Regions from separate parts of the Achromobacter sp. FW305-C-30-7 genome, predicted to be linked through region 2. Evidence: predicted binding sites of a transcription regulator. Region 2 holds the regulator's gene; each other region holds the start of a gene.

Region 1 (4,170 bases), on a different contig from region 2:
GGACGACATCAGCTGCGTATCGGCGACATGCGCGCGCAGCTGGGTCCGCACCGCATCCAGCGTGGCGGCGTCCTGCCCGCGCTTGGGGATGATCACGCCTTGCAAGGTGCCGAGAATGACATAGAGATGTTGCGGGGTTTCCTCGACGCGCCGCACATCGGACCAGTCCATGCGTCCGGAGGCAGTAGAAGTGGTGTCCGTGATGCCGTCGGCGCCGAAATCCAGCTGATGGCGGCCCAGGAACAACTCGTCGGGCTGCCTTTTCAGCATGCGGCGCGTGTTCATCCTGACCAGCGCCGGCAGGATGTACTCGTAGGCCAGCGCCAGGAGCATGAGGATGCCCAGGCCCACCGCCAACCCCTGGAAGTACACGGGCAGGATCCGCCCCCAGTTCGGCATATTGCCGTCCCAGGTCTGCCAGATCAGGTAGGCCAGCAGGGCCACGATCATCAGGACCGCGAAACGCAGATGGGAGCGATAGCGGCGGCGGCGCAGCTCCGGCCGCTTGTACACGTAAGCGGCGAAGTCGGCGTAGTCGTCGGCCGTCATCTCGACATCCATACGGGCTTGCCCGGGCGCGGACGCGGCCATCAGATGTCCAGCTCCGCCAGGTTGCCCTTCTCTTCGATCCAGGCGCGACGCTGCGAGGACTCGCCCTTGCCCATCAGCATGTCGAACATGCGGGTGGTGTCTTCAGGCGTCAGGTCGCCATAGCCCACGGGCAGCAGGCGGCGCGTGTCCGGATTCATGGTGGTTTCCCACAGTTGCTCGGGGTTCATTTCGCCCAGGCCCTTGAAGCGGCTGACAGCCCAGGCGCCTTCACGCACGCCTTCCTTGCGCAGCTTGTCCTGCGCGGCCTCGAGTTCGCCTTCGTCCAGGCAGTAGATCTTGCGCGCCGGACGCTTGCCCTGCGCCGGCACGTCCAGGCGGAACAGGGGCGGCTTGGCCACGAACACGTTGCCGGCTTCGACCAGCTTGGGGAAGTGCTTGTAGAACAGCGTCAGCAGCAGCACCTGGATGTGCGAACCGTCGACGTCCGCGTCCGACAGGATGCAGATGCGGCCGTAGCGCAGGCCCGACAGGTCTGGCGTATCGCCGGGGCCGTGGGGGTCCACGCCGATGGCGACGGAAATGTCATGGATTTCGTTGTTGGCGAAGAGCCGGTCACGGTCCACTTCCCAGGAATTGAGCACCTTGCCGCGCAGCGGCAGGATGGCCTGGAATTCCTTGTCGCGGCCCATCTTGGCCGAACCGCCGGCGGAGTCGCCCTCGACCAGGAAGACTTCGGTGCGGGTCGCGTCGCTGGATTCGCAATCAGTCAGCTTGCCCGGCAGCACGGCCACGCCCGAGCTCTTGCGCTTTTCCACCTTCTGGGCCGAGCGCTGGCGCGCCTGGGCCTGGCGAATGGCCAGTTCGGCCAGCTTCTTGCCGTACTCGACGTTGCTGTGCAGCCACAGATCCAGCGCGCTCTTGGAAAAACCGCCGACCAGGCGCACGGCGTCGCGGCTGTTCAGGCGTTCCTTGATCTGCCCCTGGAACTGCGGGTCCAGCACCTTGGCCGACAGCACGAAGCTGGCGCGCGCGAACACGTCTTCGGGCAGCAGCTTGACGCCCTTGGGCAGCAGGCTGTGCAGTTCGGCGAAACCCTTGACCGCGCTGAACAGGCCTTCGCGCAGACCCGATTCATGGGTGCCGCCGGCGGGCGTGGGGATCAGGTTCACGTAGGACTCGCGCACGGCGTTGCCGTCCTCGGTCCAGGCCACCACCCACTGGGCGCCCTCGCCTTCGGCGAAGTTCTCGTGGTCGGCGCCGGCGTATTGCTCGCCTTCGAAGAACGGCACCATCAACTCCGCCCCGGCCAGCGCCTCGGACAGGTAGCCGCGCAGGCCGTCCTGGTACTGCCAGGTCTTGGTGTCGCCGGTCTTCTCATTGACCAGGGACACCTTGACCCCCGGCAGCAGCACGGCCTTGCTGCGCAAGAGGTGCGTCAGCTCGCCCAGCGGAATGTTGGGGCTGTCGAAGTATTTGGCGTCCGGCCAGACGCGCACGCGGGTGCCGGACTTCTTGCGGCCGCCCTGGTCATAGGGCGCCAGGGGCTCGGCCACGTCGCCGCCTTTGAAAACCAGGCGATTGACGGCGCCGTCGCGCCACACCACCACTTCCAGGCGCGTGGCCAGGGCGTTGGTAACCGACACGCCGACGCCGTGCAGGCCGCCGGAGAAGGCGTAGGCGCCGCCGCCCGCCTTGTCGAACTTGCCGCCGGCGTGCAGGCGCGTGAACACCAGCTCCACCACGGGAGCATGCTCTTCGGGATGCAGGCCGACGGGAATGCCGCGCCCGTCGTCCTCGACGGAAACGCTGCCGTCGATATGCAGCGTGACCTGGATCTGCTTGCCGTAGCCGGCCAAGGCCTCGTCTGCGGCGTTATCAATGACCTCCTGCACGACGTGCAGGGGGTTTTCGGTTCGGGTGTACATGCCCGGGCGCTGGCGCACGGGCTCCAGTCCCTTCAGGACGCGAATGGACGCCTCGGTGTAACGTGGAGTGGCCAAGTTATCCCCAACATCTGTGGAAAAAAACCGACATTTTACGGATAAGCCTAGATTCTGCGCGGCTCCCAGTGGGATGAGCACGACCTGAGCAGCTCCGAATTCGGTAGGATGATGACAGTCACAGCCAGCGCATCGGGGCCACACGGCCCGGATCGCGACAACTGCGCCGCAACATCCTACACAAATCCAGCAACTCCTGTTGTTATTAACAGTGGTATGCCTGTTGTTATTGACAGTGGTATGCTTGAGTCCATCCACAAACAAGAACAACGGCGAGGCGCGTCCCTTTTTACGCGCCTTTTGCTGCCGAACCGAGAATCACCATCATGAGCGACCAAATCAAGAACGTCAGTGACGCCAGCTTCGATGCCGATGTGTTGAAATCCGGCCAGCCGGTGCTGGTGGACTACTGGGCTGCCTGGTGTGGCCCCTGCAAGATGATTGCCCCGATCCTGGAAGAAGTCGCCACGGAATACGCCGGCCGCCTGACGATCGCCAAGCTGAACGTCGACGAAAACCAGGGCACCGCCACCAAGTACGGCATCCGCGGCATCCCTACCCTTATGCTCTTTAAAGACGGCCAAGCCGCCGCCACCAAAGTTGGCGCGCTGTCGAAGTCGCAACTGACCGCATTCCTGGACGGCGCGCTGTAAGCCGCGTGCCGTGAACGAAGGCGCCGCCCTCGGGGCGGCGCTCATTCAATACCGCGTGTGCCCGTCCGTGGCGCGCCGCCAGAACTCTCCTTCACTCTCCCCCAAAATCCCACCGCGATGCACCTCAACGAACTGAAGGCGCTGCACGTCTCGCAGCTGCTGGAAATGGCCGCCGGCCTGGAAATCGAGAACGCCAACCGCCTGCGCAAGCAGGAACTGATGTTCGCCATCATGAAACGGCGCGCCAAGCAAGGCGAGCAGATCTTCGGCGACGGCGTCCTCGAAGTCCTGCCGGACGGCTTCGGCTTCCTGCGCTCGCCCGAGACTTCGTATCTGGCCAGCACGGACGATATCTACATCTCGCCCTCGCAGATCCGCCGCTTCAACCTGCACACCGGCGACTCGATCGAAGGCGAAGTGCGCACGCCCAAGGATGGCGAGCGCTATTTCGCCCTGGTCAAGGTCGACAAGGTCAACGGCGTGGCGCCCGAAGCGATCAAGCATCGCATCATGTTCGAAAACCTGACGCCGCTGCATCCAAACCGGACCATGCGCCTGGAACGCGACATCAAGAGCGAGGAAAACCTCACGGGCCGCATTCTTGACGTCTTCGCCCCCATCGGCATGGGCCAGCGCGGCCTGATCGTCGCCAGCCCCAAGTCCGGCAAGACGGTGATGATGCAGCACATCGCGCACGCCATCACCACCAACTACCCCGACGCGGTCATGATCGTCCTGCTGGTGGACGAACGCCCCGAGGAAGTGACCGAAATGCAGCGCACGGTGCGCGGCGAAGTGGTGGCCTCGACCTTCGACGAACCCGCCACCCGCCACGTGCAGGTCGCGGAAATGGTCATCGAAAAGGCCAAGCGCCTGGTCGAAATGAAGAAGGACGTCGTGATCCTGCTGGACTCGATCACCCGTCTGGCCCGCGCCTACAACACCGTGGTGCCGGCTTCCGGCAA
Region 2 (4,170 bases):
GGCGTGTACTACGACGATCAGGGTCGCATTCCCCTGCTGGGCGCGGTGCGCAAGGCCGAGGCCGCCCGCATCGAGGCCGCCGCCGCCCGCGGCTACCTGCCGATCGAAGGCATCGCCGGCTACAACACCGGCGCGCAAGCCCTGTTGCTGGGCAAGGATTCGGCGCTGGCCGCCGCCGGCCGCGTGCTGACCACCCAGGCCCTGGGCGGAACCGGCGCGCTGAAGATCGGCGCCGACTTCCTGCGCCAGCTGCTGCCGACCTCCAAGGTCCTGATCAGCGATCCCAGCTGGGAAAACCACCGCGCCCTGTTCGAGCGCGCCGGTTTCGAGGTCGGCACCTATTCGTATTACGACGCCACCACCCGCGGCCTGAACTTCGACGCCATGCTGGCCGACCTGAAGGCAGCCCCGGCCAAGACCGTCGTCGTGCTGCATGCCTGCTGCCACAACCCCACCGGCGTGGACCCCACCGCCGACCAGTGGAAGCAGATCGCCGCCGTCGTCAAGGAAAACAAGCTGGTCCCGTTCCTGGACATCGCCTACCAGGGTTTCGGCGACGGCCTGACCGAAGACGCCTCGGTCGTGCGCATGTTCGCCGACCTGGACCTGACCATGTTCATCAGCTCGTCGTTCTCGAAATCGTTCTCGCTGTACGGCGAACGCGTGGGCGCGCTGACGGTCGTGGCCGGCAGCAAGGACGAAGCCACCCGCGTGCTGAGCCAGCTCAAGCGCGTGATCCGCACCAACTACTCCAACCCGCCCACCCACGGCGGCACGGTGGTGTCGACGGTCCTGAACACGCCTGAACTCTTCGCCATGTGGGAAGAGGAACTGGCCGGCATGCGCGACCGCATCCGCGAGATGCGCAAGCAACTGGTCGACAAGATCAAGGAACACGGCGGCAAGCAGGACTTCAGCTTCGTGCTGCAGCAGCGCGGCATGTTCTCGTACTCGGGCCTGACCGCCGCGCAAGTGGATCGCCTGCGCGAAGAGCATGGTGTCTACGCCGTGTCCAGCGGCCGCATCTGCGTCGCCGCGCTGAACAGCGGCAACATCGACAAGGTCGCCAAGGGCATCGCAGCAGTGCTTTAAGGCCGCTTGCCGCGCACAGGCCCATCCGGGCCTGCCGCCAGGAACGGGACCTTCGGGTCCCGTTTTTCTTTTGGCGCGGGCCGGCTTTTTCTTATGGCGCGGGCCGGCTTTTTCTTTTGGCTCGGGCCGGCTTGCTTTTTTGCGCTGTGTCCCCCAGAATGGCGCTGTATATATGTACAGTCCGCTAGCACCGGATCATCGCCATGGCCAGCAAACTCACTGATCGCCAACAACAAATCCTGGACCTCATCCGGCAGACCGTCGCACGCACCGGCTTCCCGCCGACGCGCGCCGAAATCGCCCTGGCCCTGGGTTTCCGTTCCCCCAATGCAGCGGAAGATCACCTCAAGGCGCTGGCGCGCAAGGGCGCCATCGAACTGACGGCGGGCGCCTCTCGCGGCATCCGCCTGAAAGACACCTCCCCTGCCTCCACGCAAAGCTCGCTACCGATGCCGGGCCTGGCGCAGTTACTGCTGCCCCTGGTCGGCCGCGTGGCTGCGGGCAGCCCCATCCTGGCCGCCGAGCACGTCGAACGGGAAGTGGGCGTGGACCCCAACCTGTTCGCTCAGGCGCCCGACTACCTGCTCAAGGTCCGCGGCATGAGCATGCGCGATGCCGGCATCCTGGAAGGCGACCTGCTCGCCGTGAAGAAAGCCTCGGAAGCCCGCAACGGCCAGATCGTGGTGGCTCGCCTGGGCGACGACGTCACGGTCAAGCGGCTGCAGCGCCAGAACGGCCACATCGAACTCCTGCCCGAAAACCCCGATTTCGAACCCATCGTGGTCGAAGCCGGCCAGGATTTCGCGCTGGAGGGCATCGCAGTAGGCCTGATCCGCACACACGCACTGCACTAGACCCCGGCGTTCTGCGTCCGCGCACCACGCAAAAAAACCCCGCCGATTTTCTTGGCGGGGTTTTTTGTTGAAGGCCCTGTCTTGGAGAAACGCCACCCGAGGGCGGCGTCCTCCAGGCGTTCATCAGTGCTTGAGCACCGGATCGGTCGAACCGGGTTCGGCAGGCTTGGCCACCAGGGGTTCCTTGACGGCCTCTTCCTCGGCCAGGGGCTCCGGCAGACGCTCCAAGGCCATTTCCAGCACCTTGTCGATCCAGCGCACCGGCACGATTTCAAGGTGGTTCTTGACGTTGTCCGGGATTTCCGCCAAGTCCTTGACGTTTTCTTCCGGGATCAAGACCGTCTTGATGCCGCCACGGTGAGCTGCAAGCAGCTTTTCCTTCAGGCCGCCGATGGGCAGGACTTCGCCGCGCAGCGTGATCTCGCCGGTCATGGCGACGTCGGCGCGCACCGGGATGCGCGACAAGGCCGACACCATGGCCGTGGTGATCGCGATACCCGCGGACGGACCGTCCTTGGGTGTCGCGCCTTCCGGCACGTGCACGTGCATGTCGTGCTTCTCGAAGACGCTGTCGGCAAAGCCCAGGCGGCGGGCGCGCGAACGCACCACCGTGCGGGCCGCTTCGACCGATTCCTTCATCACGTCGCCCAGCGAACCGGTGCGTTGGATGACGCCCTTGCCCGGCATGTCCGCGACTTCGATCGTCAGCAGATCGCCGCCGACTTCGGTCCAGGCCAGACCCGTCACCTGACCGATCTGGTTTTCCTTTTCGGCCATGCCGAAGGCGTAACGGCGCACGCCCAGGAAATCGCTCAGGTTGTCGCCCGTGACGTTGACCGGCTTGACCTCGACGGTCTTGCCTTCAGCCTTGGCGCGGTCGTTCTGGGTCAGCAACTGTTTGATGACCTTGCGGCAGATCTTGCCCACTTCGCGCTCGAGCGCACGCACGCCGGCTTCGCGGGTGTAGTAACGCACGATGTCGCGCAGCGCGCTGTCGTCGACCGTGAGTTCGCTATCCTTCACGCCGTTGTTCTTCATCAGCTTGGGCAGCAGATGGTCGCGGGCGATGTGGATCTTCTCTTCCTCGGTATAACCCGACAGGCGGATCACTTCCATGCGGTCCAGCAGGGCCGGCGGAATGTTCAGCGTGTTGCTGGTAGCCACGAACATCACGTCGGACAGGTCGAAGTCGACTTCGATGTAATGGTCCTGGAATGTATGGTTCTGTTCCGGATCCAGCACTTCGAGCAGCGCCGAGGAGGGATCGCCACGGAAATCCATGCCCAGCTTGTCGATTTCGTCGAGCAGGAACAAGGGATTGCGCACGCCGACCTTGGACATGTTCTGGACGATCTTGCCAGGCATGGAGCCGATGTACGTACGACGATGGCCGCGGATCTCGGCTTCGTCGCGCACGCCGCCCAGCGCCATACGCACGAACTTGCGGTTCGTTGCCTTGGCGATGGACTGGCCGAGCGAGGTCTTGCCCACGCCAGGAGGGCCGACCAGGCACAGGATGGGCGCCTTCACCTTGTCCACGCGCTGTTGCACGGCAAGATATTCGAGGATCCGTTCCTTGACCTTTTCCAGACCGTAGTGGTCGTTGTCCAGCACCGTTTCCGCGTTGCTGATGGAATTGTTGATCTTGCTCTTCTTCCTCCAGGGGAGGTTGATGAGCGTATCGATGTAGTTGCGCACCACGGTGGCTTCGGCCGACATGGGCGACATGAGCTTGAGCTTCTTGAGCTCGGCATCGGCCTTCTTGCGCGCCTCTTTGGGCATGTGGGCAGCGATGATCTTCTTTTCAAGCTCTTCGATGTCCGCGCCCTCTTCGCCTTCGCCCAACTCTTTCTGAATGGCCTTGACCTGCTCATTCAGGTAGTAGTCGCGCTGGCTCTTTTCCATCTGCTTCTTCACGCGGCCGCGAATCCGCTTTTCGACCTGGAGGATGTCGATTTCGGTTTCGAGTTGCGTGAGCAGGCCTTCGAGGCGCTCGGAGGTGCCGACGATCTCGAGCATCTTCTGCTTCTGCTCGAGCTTCAGGGGAAGATGTGCGGCGATCGTGTCGGCCAGGCGCCCGGCATCATCAATGCCAGCCAGCGAGGTCAGGATCTCCGGGGGGATCTTCTTGTTCAGTTTTACGTACTGCTCGAACTGAGCCACGATGGCGCGGCGCAGGGCCTCGGTCTCGGAGCCTTGCATGGCGTCCGGTTCGATCGGGCTC
Region 3 (4,170 bases), on a different contig from region 2:
CTGCGTGACCCGCACAACCATGATGACCCCCCACATGCTGCGCCGCCGCCCCCAGGCCTGGGAGGCCATGCGCGGACACTGGCATCTGGCGCTGGCGGTGGGCCTGTTGTCGCCATTGGGCTACATACTGGTGCTGTACGCCTTGCGCAACGGCGCGCCACTGAGCCTGGTGGCCCCTGCCCGGGAAATGTCCATGATGCTGGGTACCCTGGCTGGCACGTTCCTGCTGCGGGAAAAGGTCGGCATCGGCCGCCTGCTAGGCTGCCTGTCCATCCTGGCCGGCGTCATCCTGCTGGGATCGAGCTGACGGGTACTCGGCCGGGCAGTGCCGGATCACGGGCTGTCCTTGGCTAACTTTCCGTCGGCGTCCTGCGCGGGCAGGTTTCGCCTGGCCAGTTCCGGCAGAGCCTGCCGCCGTTCAAAACCCGGCGGCGGCGCCCAGCCACATCAGGCCGGGGATGATCGCGCCCCAAGCCAATACCATCACCACGTCGATCACCATGGCCTTCATCGTCACCTGAGCCGTCACGGGTTCCACCGTGGCGTTGCCCAGGCTGCGTTCCCGGGTGGCTGGCGCCGCAGCCGCTGAGACCCCGACAGCGGCCGCAGGCGCGGCAGGCGCAGGCATCGGCAGCGGAGCGGCAACGGCTTGGCCGGTCAGTGCGCCGGCTTCGGCGGGCGCCGGGGGGAACGGCCAACGCGCAGGCCCGGAACCGGGCCGCGCGCGACGGCGCGGCTCGACGTCGGCCGCAGGCGAATTCCAGGGCATCGCCATGCCTGCCACCTTGGCGCACCAGGCGCGAGCGCGGTGCGAGCTGCGGCGCAGCGGGTTCAGCGTGACGACGAGGTCGTCCGACAAGACGGAAATATCAGCGGTGTTCATGGGAACTCCTAGCAAAGACGGTCCAGCGCCAGGGCATAGCCCCCCGGCAGGCATGCGCGGCGGCAGCCGGCGGTCAATCGAACAATGACAACTGGCCTGCGGCCATGGCTTGCAACTGGCGCGCTACGCGCCCGTGCGCGCCGCCAGCTGCGGGCGATACGGCGGGAAAAGGGACCCCTGAAGACGCTTGCGCGCCAACCGGGGATAGAAAATCGGCAACCTTCGCCGCAAGCGCGGCGGGAGGCAGGAAACGGTCGCAATCCAGCGCCAGGCGGTGGCGGTTCAAGCCCAGCTTGCGCGTGGCCAGGCTAAAGCGCTGGCGCAGCAGATCAGCCCAGACGCCGGTTCCGCGCATGCGCGACCCGAAATTGGGGTCGTTGCGGCGGCCATTGCGCAGGTCTTCGATGCGATGCAGCACGCGCTGGGCGCGGTCGGGGAAATGGGCGTTGAGCCAGTCCTCGAACAGGGTCTTGACCTCCCAGGGCAGGCGCAGCACGGTGTAGCTGGCGTAATGCGCCCCGGCCGCCTTGGACTCCTGGAGGATGTGTTCCATGGACTCGTCGTTGATGAACGGAATGATGGGAGCCACCAGCACGCCCACCGGCACGCCGGCATCGGTCAGGCTGCGCACGGCTTCCAGGCGGCGCCACGGCGCGGCGGCGCGCGGCTCCAGCGTGCGGGCCATGCCGGCATCCAGCGTGGTGATGCTCATGTACACCACCACCAGCTTTTGCTCGGCCAGCGCGGCCAACAGGTCCAGGTCGCGGGCGACCAGCGCGTTCTTGGTGACGATGGTCAGCGGATGGCGGGTTTCCAGCATCAGTTCCAGCAGGCCGCGGGTCAGACGCCATTCGCGTTCGATGGGCTGATAAGCGTCCGTGGCGGAGCCGATGTTGATGGGAGACGGCTTGTAACCGGGCCGGGCGAGTTCGGCGCGCAGGGCCTGGACCGCATTGGCCTTGGCCACCAGCCGGGTTTCAAAGTCCAGCCCGGGCGACATACCCAGGTAGGAATGGGTGGGCCGGGCGTAGCAATAGACGCAGCCATGTTCGCAGCCCCGGTAAGGATTGACCGCCACGTCGAAGGGAATGTCCGGCGAATCGTTGCGCGACAGCATCTTGCGCGCCTCTTCGGCGGTGACCGTGGTCTTGGGAGCGGCGGGCGCGATGCGCGCGTCCGGCAGGATGGGAATGACGCGCTCGGCTGGCTTGTCAGCGGCGGCTTCGGAAAAATTATCAGGGACGGATTCAACGAAGTCGGCCGGTAGACCGGAGGAGGACCAGCCGTCGTCGACCTGCACACGGTCATCGCGCTGAAAGCGATGCCGAACATTAGTAACCGCACCCCGACCGCGCAAGGCGGCGGGGGCGGCAGCCGGGGACCCAGAACCGGCGGGAAAAGAATGATCGGTGCGTGCCATGAAAACTACTGTACAAAAACACAGTGGTTTTGACAAGCACCAAAAGCCTTTTCGTAAGACAGCCCCACTTTACCGCAAGACGCCGACGCCGTCCGGACAAATCGATTTCACCAGGCGAGATCGCGCTGAAACCCGCGCCAATACTAGGTTTAGCGAAAAAACAACAAGATCTGGAAGGCCGAAAATCCGTTGTTTTCCGGCCTCTTACGCGTTACCGCAACATACCCGCCGCCGCGGTCTGGTGCGTGGCCTCGTCGATCAGGATGAAGGCGCCGGTCGCGGGCACGTCGGCATACCGATCGACCGCCAGCGACTCGCGCGTGGTGAGCGTCACGCGTCCGATGTCGTTCATGCGCAGCGTGCCTTCGGTGTTCTCCACTTCCTGCAATTCGTGGATGTCTCGATGCGACAGCACCGCGCGTATCTTCGCCGAGGTCAGGCGCGTGCCCGACTTCAGCAGATACTTGCGCGCCGGATTCAAAGCTTGCGCATCAAGCCAGCACAACTCCGCTTCGAACTCGCGCGTGACCTGCGCCGGCGCCGACGCATGCACGATCACGTCGCCGCGCGACACGTCCACGTCGCGGTCCAGCACCAGCGTGATCGAGTCGCCCGCGACTGCTTCATCCAGCGCGCGGTCGAAGGCGCGCACCTCGCGCACGACCGCGGTCACGCCCGAAGGCTGCACCGCGATCTCATCGCCAGGACGCAGCACGCCGCTGGCGACGCGGCCGGCATAGCCGCGGAAATCGTCCTTGCGGTTGCCGTCATGGCGCGCCACCCACTGCACCGGAAAGCGCAGCGGCAAGACGCGGCCGTCGCTCGCCAGGTCCAGCGATTCCAGCAAGGCCAGCAAGGGCAGCCCTTGGTACCACGGCGTCTGCGGTGACAAGGTGACGACGTTGTCGCCGTTGAGCGCCGACAGCGGCAGCGCGTCGAAATGCTCAATGCCCAGCTTGCGCGCCAGGTCGGCATAGGCGTCGCGGATGCGCTCGAACACGGCGCGGTCCCACTCCACCAGGTCCATCTTATTGACCGCCACCACGATGTGGCGGATGCCCAGCAGGCGCGCGATAGTGCTGTGGCGCTTGGTCTGCGGCAGCAGCACGCCGTCGGCCGCGCGGGTGGCATCGATCAGGATGACGGCCACGTCCGCGGTCGACGCGCCCGTGACCATGTTGCGCGTGTACTGCTCGTGCCCCGGCGCATCGGCGATGATGAACTTGCGCGCCGGCGTCGAAAAATAGCGGTAGGCCACGTCGATGGTGATGCCCTGCTCGCGCTCGGCCTCCAGGCCATCGGTCAACAGCGAGAAGTCGATGCCGTCGCCCGCCACCCGCTTGTGCTTGGCGCGCGAGATCGCATCCAGCTGGTCGGCGAACACGCCCTTGCTGTCATACAGCAGGCGGCCGATCAGCGTGGACTTGCCGTCGTCCACCGAACCCGCGGTGATCAGGCGCAACACGCCCGTGTCGGCGCCGGAAAGAAAAGAATCGTTTAGTGCGTTCATGTGCGTCCCTGGTCGCCGGCGCATGCCGGCGTGTCATGCGATCAGAAATAGCCTTCCTTCTTGCGGCGCTCCATCGAGGCCTCGGAAGTCTGGTCGTCCATGCGCGTGGCGCCGCGCTCGGTAATGTCGGTCACCGCGGTCTCGGCGATGATGGCCATGGTGTCGGCGGCGTCGGACGCCACCGGGCAGGTGCAGGAGATGTCGCCCACCGTGCGAAAGCGCACCTGCAGGCGTTCGACCTGTTCGCTTTCCAGCGGCGGCGTCAGCCGCGTGACCGGCACCAGCAGGCCCTTGCGGCGCACGACCTCGCGCTCATGGCTGTAGTAGATGGATGGCAGCGCCAGCTGCTCGCGCTGG

What was found. Region 2 encodes LexA, which represses DNA repair genes until DNA is damaged. Its sites were predicted from a motif close to ACTGTATNNNNATACAGT; they were not measured.
Region 1: AC3WOB_RS27045 (DNA topoisomerase IV subunit B) is a predicted target of LexA. The motif match lies at 2,748-2,765, and genes of this name have one in related genera.
Region 3: AC3WOB_RS08405 (PA0069 family radical SAM protein) is a predicted target of LexA. The motif match lies at 2,311-2,328, and genes of this name have one in related genera.

Annotation. Positions count from the first base shown of each region.
Region 1 is NZ_JBYSYI010000011.1:37,537-41,706, reverse strand. It holds gene AC3WOB_RS27050 (YcxB family protein) at 1-591, opposite strand, end outside; gene AC3WOB_RS27045 (DNA topoisomerase IV subunit B) at 591-2,552, opposite strand; gene trxA (thioredoxin TrxA) at 2,879-3,205, shown strand; gene rho (transcription termination factor Rho) at 3,323-4,170, shown strand, end outside.
Region 2 is NZ_JBYSYI010000008.1:84,254-88,423, reverse strand. It holds gene AC3WOB_RS23830 (amino acid aminotransferase) at 1-1,092, shown strand, start outside; gene lexA (transcriptional repressor LexA) at 1,296-1,946, shown strand; gene lon (endopeptidase La) at 2,070-4,170, opposite strand, start outside.
Region 3 is NZ_JBYSYI010000002.1:299,513-303,682, forward strand. It holds gene AC3WOB_RS08395 (EamA family transporter) at 1-307, shown strand, start outside; gene AC3WOB_RS08400 (hypothetical protein) at 419-883, opposite strand; gene AC3WOB_RS08405 (PA0069 family radical SAM protein) at 957-2,303, opposite strand; gene AC3WOB_RS08410 (sulfate adenylyltransferase subunit 1) at 2,515-3,813, opposite strand; gene cysD (sulfate adenylyltransferase subunit CysD) at 3,855-4,170, opposite strand, start outside.